Regions from separate parts of the Blastococcus sp. SYSU DS0669 genome, predicted to be linked through region 2. Evidence: predicted binding sites of a transcription regulator. Region 2 holds the regulator's gene; the other holds the start of a gene.
The links. Region 2 encodes LexA, which represses DNA repair genes until DNA is damaged. Its sites were predicted from a motif close to TCGAACANNTGTTCGA; they were not measured.

Region 1 (4,727 bases), on a different contig from region 2:
CGTGGTCGCGGTGGCGGCCGGGGCCGTCGTCGGCACCGCGGTGCCCACCCTGCCCGAGGGCTCGTTCGCCACCGGGCTCGGCGGTGGGACGGGGTCGGCCACGGGCACCTCGCTCGACCCGGCGGCGGAGCTGCGCGGGCAGCTGACCCTGCCCGAGCCCGTCCCGCTGCTCCGCCTGGGCAGCTCGGTCGAGGACCCCGGCTACCTGCGCGCCGTCGCGCTCGACGAGTACGAGCCGGCGACGGGGTGGTCGCTGAGCAATCTCGACGGCGAGACCTCGGTGGCCGACGACGGCTTCCTGGCGCCGCTGCCCGACGGCCAGCCGACGCGGCAGGTGTCCGCCGAGGTGCAGGTCCTGGAGCACGACGACCGGTTCCTCCCGGTGCCGACCTCCCCGCTGTCGATCCGCGTGGCCGGCGAGGAGGCCGCCTGGCGCTTCGACGACGCGACCGGGACGGTGTTCGGCCGCGGCGTCACCAGCGCCGGGCTGGCCTACCGGGTGACCGCGGTGGAGCCGCGCCCCTCCGAGGAGCTCCTCTCCGGCGCCCTTCCCCTGCCGGCGGACGATCCGGTGCAGGAGCGCTTCGGCGTGCTGCCCGAGCCCGACCCCGCCATCGCCGAGCTCACCGCCGGGCTGACCGCCGGCGCGTCGACGCCCTACGAGCAGGTGCTGCGCATCCAGCGGTACCTCACCGACCGAGCCAACGGCTTCGTCTACAGCCTCTCCACCGCTCCGGGCACGAGCGGCGACGACCTGGTGGACTTCCTGCGGCTCAAGCGCGGCTACTGCGAGCAGTACGCCGGCGCCATGGCCGTGCTGGTCCGGCAGACCGGTCTCCCCGCCCGGGTCGCGCTGGGGTACACGCCGGGCGAGGTCCAGCCCGACGGGACCCGGCTGGTCACCAGCGACGACGCGCACGCCTGGGTGGAGGTGTACTTCCAGGGGGTGGGCTGGGTGCCCTTCGACCCCACGCCGCTGGCCGCCGACCGCCAGGTCGAGCTCCCCTGGTCGCCGCGGACCGCGGCCGAGGAGCGGGTCGACGCCGCACCCGCCGTCCCCGCGGCGCCGACGACCCCGCCGCCGGCGCTCCCCCGGACGGACCGGCTGCCGGAGGCGGTGCCCCAGGCCACCCCGTCGGCGGGGACCGCGACCGACCGGGGCCCGCTGCTGGTCAGCGCCGGGCTGCTGGCGCTCGGCGCGGCCGCGGTGGCCGCGCCGGCCGTGGTGCGCACACTGCAGCGCCGCCGCCGGCTGGCGGGGGACGCCGCCACCGGCTCCTGGGCGGAGCTGTGCGCCACCGCCACGGACCTCGGCGTGCACCTGCAGCCGTCGTGGACACCGCGCCGGGTGGCCGAGGCCCTCGTGCGGGCGGTCAGCCGTGGGCCGGGTGGCCCGGCGGCGGAGTCGTCGGTGGCGGCGGTGCGCCGGCTGGCGCAGGCGGAGGAGGCGGCCAGCTACGGGCGTCCGGGCAGCGCACCGCCGCCCGCGGAGCTGCGGACGGCGCTGCGGACGGCCCGCCGGGGGCTCCTCGCGTCCCGCCCCCGGACGGTGCGGCTGCGCGCGCTCCTGTGGCCGGCCTCGCTCGTCGCCGGCACGCGGGCGCGGGTCGCGCGGTGGACCCGGGACGGGTTCGACCGTGCCGGGCGGAGAGCGGCCGGCGGGTCGGTGCGCGAGGGCTCCTGGTCCTAGCGGCGCCGGGACCCAGGGCCTCTGCCGTGGCCGCCCGGGACGCGCCCGGCCGCCGTCCGGGCGGGACGGCGGCCGGGCGGGTGCGTGGGGCTACTGGTCGTAGCGGCGGCGGAAACGTTCCTCGAGCCGGTTCTTCATCGGCTGCTTGCCCTTCCGGCCGCCGCGGCCGGCCGCGGTCGAGCCGCGCGACCCGGCGGGACCGGTGGCCTCGACGGCACCGGTGGCCGCGCGGTAGTGCAGCACCCCGAGGGCGGCGCCACCGAAGGCCACCAGGAACCCGAGGACCCCCAGCGGAACGGATTCGGCGACGGCGCCGGCCACCAGGACGGCGAGGCCGACCAGGACCAGCAACCCGCCGAGTTGCAGTCTGCGGCGAGCCTTCTGACGGCGATCGCCGGTGCGGACCGAGGATGCGAACTTCGGATCGTCATCGACGAGGGCGCGCTCGATCTGCTCCAGCAGACGCTGCTCGTGCTCGGAGAGCGGCACGTCGACCTCCAAATGGGCGGAGCCAGTTCCGTCGGAGGCTCCCGCCGACGGTGTCTTCGAGGATACGAGCCGATTGCACGCGGCGAAAGGCGACGCCACGGCGAGCCGCCGAGCGCGTCGGCCGATCACTCCTCCGGGTGGGTCCCCCGGCGCGTCCGGGCAGGTCAGCGGCCCGGCCGCCCGACCCTGCCCGAGGAACCCAGGAGCGTGGCCGGGCGCACCGCGCCGGCACCGAAACGCCGGGCGGCGCGGTCGGCGGCCAGCTCCGCCTCCCGGCGACCGTGCTCGCGGGCCCCCAGTTCGAGCTGCCGGGGGGCCGAACCGGCCTCGACGAGGCGTTCGGCCCGGACGCCGACCAGCCGGATGCGGGTCCGGTCCAGCCCCAGGGCGTCGTAGAGCACGCGGGCCGTGTCGTAGAGCTCCTGCCCCACGTCGGTGGGCGCTCCGAGGGTGCGGCTGCGGGTGATCGTGGTGAAGTCGGCGAAGCGGACCTTGATGCTCACCGTGCGGGCCAGGCAGCCGATCGAGCGCAGCCGGCCGGCCGTCCGCTCCGCCAGGCGCAGCAGCTCCCGGTGGACCACGCGCGGGTCGTCGACGTCGGTGGCGAAGGTCTCCTCCGCGCCGGTGGAGCGCTCGGGCTCGTCGGGGACGACCCGCCGGGGGTCGCGGCCCCAGGAGAGCTCGTGCAGGTGGGTGCCCGCCGCCACCCCCAGCGCCCGCTGGAGCGTCTTCGCCGGCACGTGGGCCAGGTCGCCCACGGTGCGCAGCCCCAGCCGCAGGAGGGTCTCCTCCGTCTTCGGCCCCACCCCCCACAGCGCACCGACCGGCAGCGGGTGGAGGAAGCCCATGACCTCCGGCGGCCGGACGACGAGCAGCCCGTCGGGTTTGGCGTGCGTGGAGGCCAGCTTCGCCACGAACTTGGTGCCGGCCACGCCGACCGAGCAGGTGATGCCCTGCTCGTCGAAGACCCGGGCCCGGAGGTACTCGCCGATCTCCGCGGCGTCGCCCAGCCGGCGGCCGGCGCCGGAGACGTCGAGGAACGCCTCGTCCATGCTCAGCGGCTCGACCAGCGGGGTGACCGACCGGAACAGCGCCATGACCGCCCGGGACACCTCGGCGTAGAGCGCCATGTCCCCCGGCAGGACCGTCGCCGTCGGGCACAGCCGCAGTGCTCGCGCGGTGGGCATGGCCGCGTGCACGCCGTACCTGCGGGCCTCGTAGGTGGCCGAGGTGACCACGCCGCGGTTACCGGCGCCACCGACGATGACGGGGGTGCCGGCGAGCTCCGGCCGGCGGCGCACCTCGACGCTGGCGAAGAAGGCGTCCATGTCGACGTGCAGCACGGTGCAGCCCGCCGCACGACCGCCACCCCGCCCCACGCCGTCCCCTTCCGCACGTCGACCCCGGATCGAACATGCGTTCGATCCGGGGTCGACGATAGCGGTGCGGGTGGGCGTCAGCCGGCCGCGACCCGCTGGCGCTCGGCGTCCTTGCGGCTCGGCCACATCTTGGCGCCCAGCACGCCGCCCAGCGCGGAGGCCGCGATCCCGAGCCCCAGGCCCAGCACCGCCCAGCTGGCGGCCGACGTGGCCACGTCCGTCGCCTGGCCGGCCGCGACGTCGGGCAGGTTCGCCTGCTGGATGTTGGTCACGTCGGTCACGACGCCGGCCAGCGAGCCCAGCAGGGCGCCGCCACCGAAGAGGGTCAGGAAGACGATGGCGACCACCGTCAGCGCCCAGACCAGGATGCCGTGCAGCAGCCCGTCGCTGAGGCCGCGCCAGATCGCGCTGGCGCCGGCGGTGAGCCCGCCGAGGAACAGGGCGATCAGCCCGTTGACCCCGCTGATCCAGTCGGCGTTGTTACCGGTCGCCCCGGGGCCGATGTCCCACCAGCCCAGGGCCAGCGTGGCCAGTTGCAGCAGCAGGAACGTCGGGACGGCGACGATCAGACCGGCCCACACCGGGCCCCACCGGACCCGGTCGCGTCGGGGCGGCGCGGAGACGGCGGGACCCGTCACCGGCGCCGTCGCGGTCGCCCCCTCGGCCGGCCGGTCGACCGTCTCCTGGCGGATGACGTTGTCCTCGAACGTGGTGTCGGTTCGCGTACGACTCTCGGTCACGAGCTCACTCCTCCGGTCGTCGTGCAGTTCACGGTGCAGGCGCGGTGTGCTCCACGCCGACCTCCTGGGGATGCCCGCCGGCGGCCCGGGCGCCCACCTCCACCCCGAAGCCGTGACCGGATCGTCACATTCGGGTCGAGGGCCGGCGTCCGGGCGCCCGACCCCCGTGGTCCCGGGCAGAACCGCTGGTCGGAGCGCAGGTGTCAGGGCAGCACGCGGGAGGTACTGCACCGACCGGGGCCGCCGCACGGCGGTCCGGACGCACGAGAGCGGAGGAGCCCATGGCGCTCGACGACGAGATGACCAGCACGGACGGCGGGGCCGACGGTGGCGCCGACGGCGGTGCGCACGGCCCGGCCGACAGCGGCGCGGGCACGGCCGACCACGGCGCCTCCGGCGCCCCGGGCGGCCACGACGGCGGGGCCGACG
Region 2 (4,727 bases):
GCCGGAGCCGACCGCTCGGGGCGGCTGTCGCGCACCCGAGGGAGGCTGGCGGTGGCCTCGGGGTCGGTCGAACGACCACCACCCGACCGGAGCGCCGGCTGCGCGGCCATCAGCTGCGTCCCGGGACGGGCGGACGCGGGTTCCGGGAGCCGCACGGTGTCCAGCGCCGTCCACATCGCCTGCTCGACCCCGTCGACCACGGTCCGCACCCGCATCTGGCACGCGCCGGAGTCGTCGTGCCGCCAACCCAGCAGCTCCCCCGCCCGCCAGGCACCCGCGTGCAGCACCTCGACGGCCTGGGGATGACGGGTGAACACGGCGGCGCGGTTCTCCATGACGCTCGACACGCGACGACCGTAAACGGACGACCAGCACTCAGCGTAAACGTCCCCATACGCAGGGTTGACGAAGTCGCCGATCCGCATTGTGAACGTCTCGCGTGGTGCAGGGGCACCCGTCAGGGCAACAGCAGCACCTGACCAGGGGTGATCTGTGCGGTGTCGAGCCGGTTCAGCTGCCGGATGTCGACGATGACGTCCCGCACGTCCCGCCCCTCGGCCACCGCGCCGGCGATGGACCACAGGGTGTCGCCCGGCTCGACGATGACCTGGGTCGTCCCCATCAGCTGGAGCCCGCCGTCTGCCTCACCCAGCACCGCACCGGCCAGGGGCACCAGGGCGAGGCCGAGCAGCAGAACGGCCACCGCCACCGCCCGGCGCCCACGCGCGGTCAGCCGCAGCGGCGGCGACGGAGCGGCTCTCCTGCTACCGGGGGCCGTCCGCACGACGGTCAGGCGCCGCCCGGGCTCTCCCACCCGGGGCGCGACGGCCGCCGAGTAGGACGTCGGTGGCGGCAGCACCCGGAGGTGCCGGGCGGGCCGGGCCCCGGCGCCCGCCTCACCTCCACCGACCGGCGACCCGCCGGAAACCCGCAGCGCAGCGCCGCCGTCCATGTCTCCCACCCTCCCGACCGACGCGAGCCGGTCCGAACACACGTTCGATTCGAACGTCTGTCCGATGTCTACCGGACAGGACCGACAGAAGCGATGCGACACGGGAAACTTTCGAACACGTGTTTGAACTGGGCGCCGATCGGCGCTACGGTTCCACCCGACGACGACGGTCGAGCGCTGCACGGGCAGCCGGCGAGGAGGAGACGTGGCGGACTCGAAGGGGACCTCCGGCGCCGGTCGCGGCACCAGGGCAACGGCCCGGGAGGCTGACGGTTCCGCGTCGGTGCGGGCGTTCCCCGACCGCACGGCGGACGGCGACGGCCTCACCCAGCGGCAGCGCCGGGTCCTCGAGGTGATCCGCGACTCGATCGACCGCCGTGGGTACCCACCCTCGGTCCGCGAGATCGGCGAGGCGGTGGGCCTGTCCTCGGCGTCCTCGGTCGCGCACCAGCTGTCGGTCCTGCAGAAGAAGGGGTGGCTGCGGCGCGATCCGAACCGTCCGCGCGCCCTCGACGTCCGGCTCCCCGGCGACGCCGCCCGCGGGGTGGTCGCGCACACCGAGCCGCCGGTGGTCGGTGACGGCATGGAGGCGTCGGCGCCCACCTACGTCCCGCTCGTCGGGCGGATCGCTGCCGGTGGCCCCGTCCTGGCCGAGCAGGCGGTGGAGGACGTCTTCCCCCTGCCGCGCGAGCTGGTCGGCGAGGGCACGGTCTTCATGCTCAAGGTGGCCGGCGACTCAATGGTCGAGGCGGCGATCTGCGACGGCGACTGGGTCGTCGTCCGCCAGCAGCCGACCGCCGAGAACGGCGAGATCGTCGCCGCGATGATCGACGGCGAGGCGACGGTCAAGACCTACAAGCGGCGCGACGGCCACGTCTGGCTGCTGCCGCACAACCCGGCGTACGAGCCCATCCCGGGCGACGAGGCGACCATCCTCGGCCGGGTCGTGAGCGTTCTCCGACGGGTCTGAGCCGCTGACGTCGACGGCCGGCCGGGTTCTCCTCCCGACCGGCCATCGACGTCAGCGGGGTCGATCAGCGCCGCTGGTAGTCGCCGTCCCGCTTCTCGAAGAACGCCCGCAGCGCCTCCTGGTGGTCATCGGTGCGGAACATCTCCAGGAAGCGCTTGGTCTGCAGCGCCTGACCCTGCGCGAAGTCCATCTCGAACGCCCCGGTGACGGCCTCCTTGGTCGCCTCCACCGACAACGGCGCGCGGGTGGCGATGCGCTGAGCTTTCGCGAGCGCCGCGGGCATGAGGTCACCGGGCTCGTGCACCTCCGTGACCAGTCCCCAGTTGAGCGCCTGCTGGGCCGTGTAGCGGGCGCCGGTCAGCAGGATCTCCTTGGCCGGGCCGAGCCCGATGACGCGCGGCAGACGCCAGAAGCTGACGATGAGGCCCACGTTGACGCCGGCGGCCACGAAGAACGCCTCCGTCGATGCGATGCGGATGTCACAGCAGAGCGAGAACTCCAGGCCGCCGCCGATCGTGGCCCCGTTGATGGCGGCGATCACGGGTGCCCGGAAGTTCTGCACGCCGTTGAGCACCCGGCTGAACTCGGCGAGGTAGTCGGTCAGCTGCTCGTCGCTCATGGACTGGTCCTCGCCCAGGTGGGCCCCGGCGGTGAATGCGCGCCCCTCGCCGGTGATCACCAGGCAGCGGACGTTCTCGTCGGCGTCCAGGATGTCCAGCGCCCTCATGAACGACCGCCGGCTCTCCCAGCTGAACGTGTTCGACGGAGGGCTGTCCAGCGTGAGGACGGCGATGTGCGGCGTCTCGTAGCGCAGGTGCACGCCGGTGCCGACATCAGTGGTGGTCTCGGTCATGCTGCTTCCTCCGGGGGTGTGTTGAGTGCGACGGACGGCTCGCGGCGGGACCGCCGGGTGGGCTCGCCGGGTCTGCGGTCGAGCAGGCGCATGGCGATCACGGTCACGACGATGTTGATCAGCAGGATCACCACGGAGAGGGCGCCGACCCGCTGGTACAGCGACTCGCTCGCCAGGTTGTAGAGCACCGTGGCGACGGTCGGGTTCGCGCCGGTGTAGAGGAACACCGACATCTCCAGCTCCCGGAACAGGAGCACGAAGTTGAGCAGGCCCGCCGCCAGGAGCGACGGCCGCAGCAGCGGCACGGTGATCCGCCGCCAGGTGCGCGCCCAGGAGGCCCCCAGGCTGCGCGATGCCTCCTCCACCTCGGCCCCGATCTGGCCCATCCCGGCGTGGACGTAGGCGAACGTCAGTGGCAGGGCGCTGCCCGTGTAGGCGATCAGCAGGATCGTCAGCGTCCCGCCCAACCCGAACGGCTGGGCCGCGTAGGCGATGATCAGCCCGATACCGAGGACCGCACCCGGGAAGGCGAGCGGCGCGGCCATCGCGCCCACGATCACCGCGTTGCTGCGCGCCTTGGTGCGGTGCACCAACCACGAGGCGAGCAGCGCCACGGCCAGGGCCAGCACCGTGCCGCCGACGGCCAGCACGAAGCTGTTGCCCATGGCCGCGGCGATGAGGGGCCGGCCGAAGACCTCCTCGTAGTTGCCGGTCAGGGTGAAGTTGTCCCACCCGAGCGGGCGCCCCAGGGCCTTGCGGAACGATGTCACCAGCAGCATGCCGAACGGCAGGACCAGGCTCAGCACCACGACGGCCACGCAGAACGCCACCGCCGCGTAGCGACCGGCGCCCAGGTGCGTCACGTCCTGCCGGCCCGGCTTGCCTCCGATGACGGTGAACTTCCGGCCGCCCACGATCTTGCGCTGGATCAGCAGCAGCGCCGCGATGATGACGAGGATCGGCACGGAGATCACCGCCGCCACCTCGATCCGCGGCGGGAACTGCATGAGGCTCAGCAGCACGGTGGGGATCGTCTGGAACCCGGTCGGCGCGCCCAGGATCGCCACGGGACCGAAGATGATCGCCGAGGAGACGAACACCAGGATCGAGCCGGCGATCAGGGCAGGCGCGATGACCGGGAACGTCACCGTCCGCAGCACCCGCCAGCGCGACGCGCCGAGGCTGGCCGCGGCCTGCTCCAAGGCGGGGTCGATGCCTTCGAGGGCCGCCGAGACGGGCAGGAAGACCAGCGGGTAGAGGAACAGGGAGAGCACGAAGATGATCCCCCACGGCGTGAAGATGTTGAACGGCGACTCCTCGAGCCCGAACAGCGACATGAGCGCCGTGTTCAGCACGCCGTTGCGCGGCCCCAGGAGCAGCACCCAGCCCAGTGCGGCGATGAAGCTCGGCGCCGCGAACGTCAGGACGGCGCTCCCGCGGAAGAACCGGCGCATCGGCATGTCCGTGCGCACGGTGAACCAGGCCAGCGGCAGCCCGATCAGGAGACTCCCGAGCACCGTGCCGCACGCGATCCATACCGAGTTGCGGATCGCCTCCAGCAACTGGGGCTCGGAAGCCAGCAGCGCGTAGTTCGACAGGGTGAGGCCGCCGTCGTCCGCCACGAAGCTCTGCCCGAAGACCTGCGCGATCGGGTAGCCGACCAGGATCAGCAGCGCCAGCACCCACACGATGCGCATGGCGCGCTCGAACCCGGTCGACCGGCGGCGGCGCGGCGCCCGTGCAGGGGGCGGGCCCCCGGCGGTGCCGGACGCCGACCGCTCGCGCGGATCGGCGCCCGGCGCCGTGGGGGTCGCGGAGCGGCTCAGCGCCACGTCCCGCTCCGCCTGCGCGAGCCGGCGGTTGCGCCGACCCGACCCGCCGCGCTCACCGGCTGAACAGTTCGGCGAAGCGTGCCACCACCTGGTCTCCCCGGGCGGCGATCTCCTCCAGAT

Region 1: dinB (DNA polymerase IV) is a predicted target of LexA. The motif match lies at 3,588-3,603, and genes of this name have one in related genera.

Annotation. Positions count from the first base shown of each region.
Region 1 is NZ_JBJHAE010000004.1:58,653-63,379, reverse strand. It holds gene ACI792_RS06380 (transglutaminase family protein) at 1-1,690, shown strand, start outside; gene ACI792_RS06375 (DUF3040 domain-containing protein) at 1,781-2,179, opposite strand; gene dinB (DNA polymerase IV) at 2,344-3,522, opposite strand; gene ACI792_RS06365 (permease) at 3,636-4,298, opposite strand; gene ACI792_RS06360 (hypothetical protein) at 4,580-4,727, shown strand, end outside.
Region 2 is NZ_JBJHAE010000013.1:48,805-53,531, reverse strand. It holds gene ACI792_RS13930 (hypothetical protein) at 1-347, opposite strand, end outside; gene ACI792_RS13925 (LysM peptidoglycan-binding domain-containing protein) at 458-703, opposite strand; gene lexA (transcriptional repressor LexA) at 1,158-1,922, shown strand; gene ACI792_RS13915 (enoyl-CoA hydratase/isomerase family protein) at 1,987-2,775, opposite strand; gene ACI792_RS13910 (ABC transporter permease) at 2,772-4,607, opposite strand; gene ACI792_RS13905 (extracellular solute-binding protein) at 4,660-4,727, opposite strand, start outside.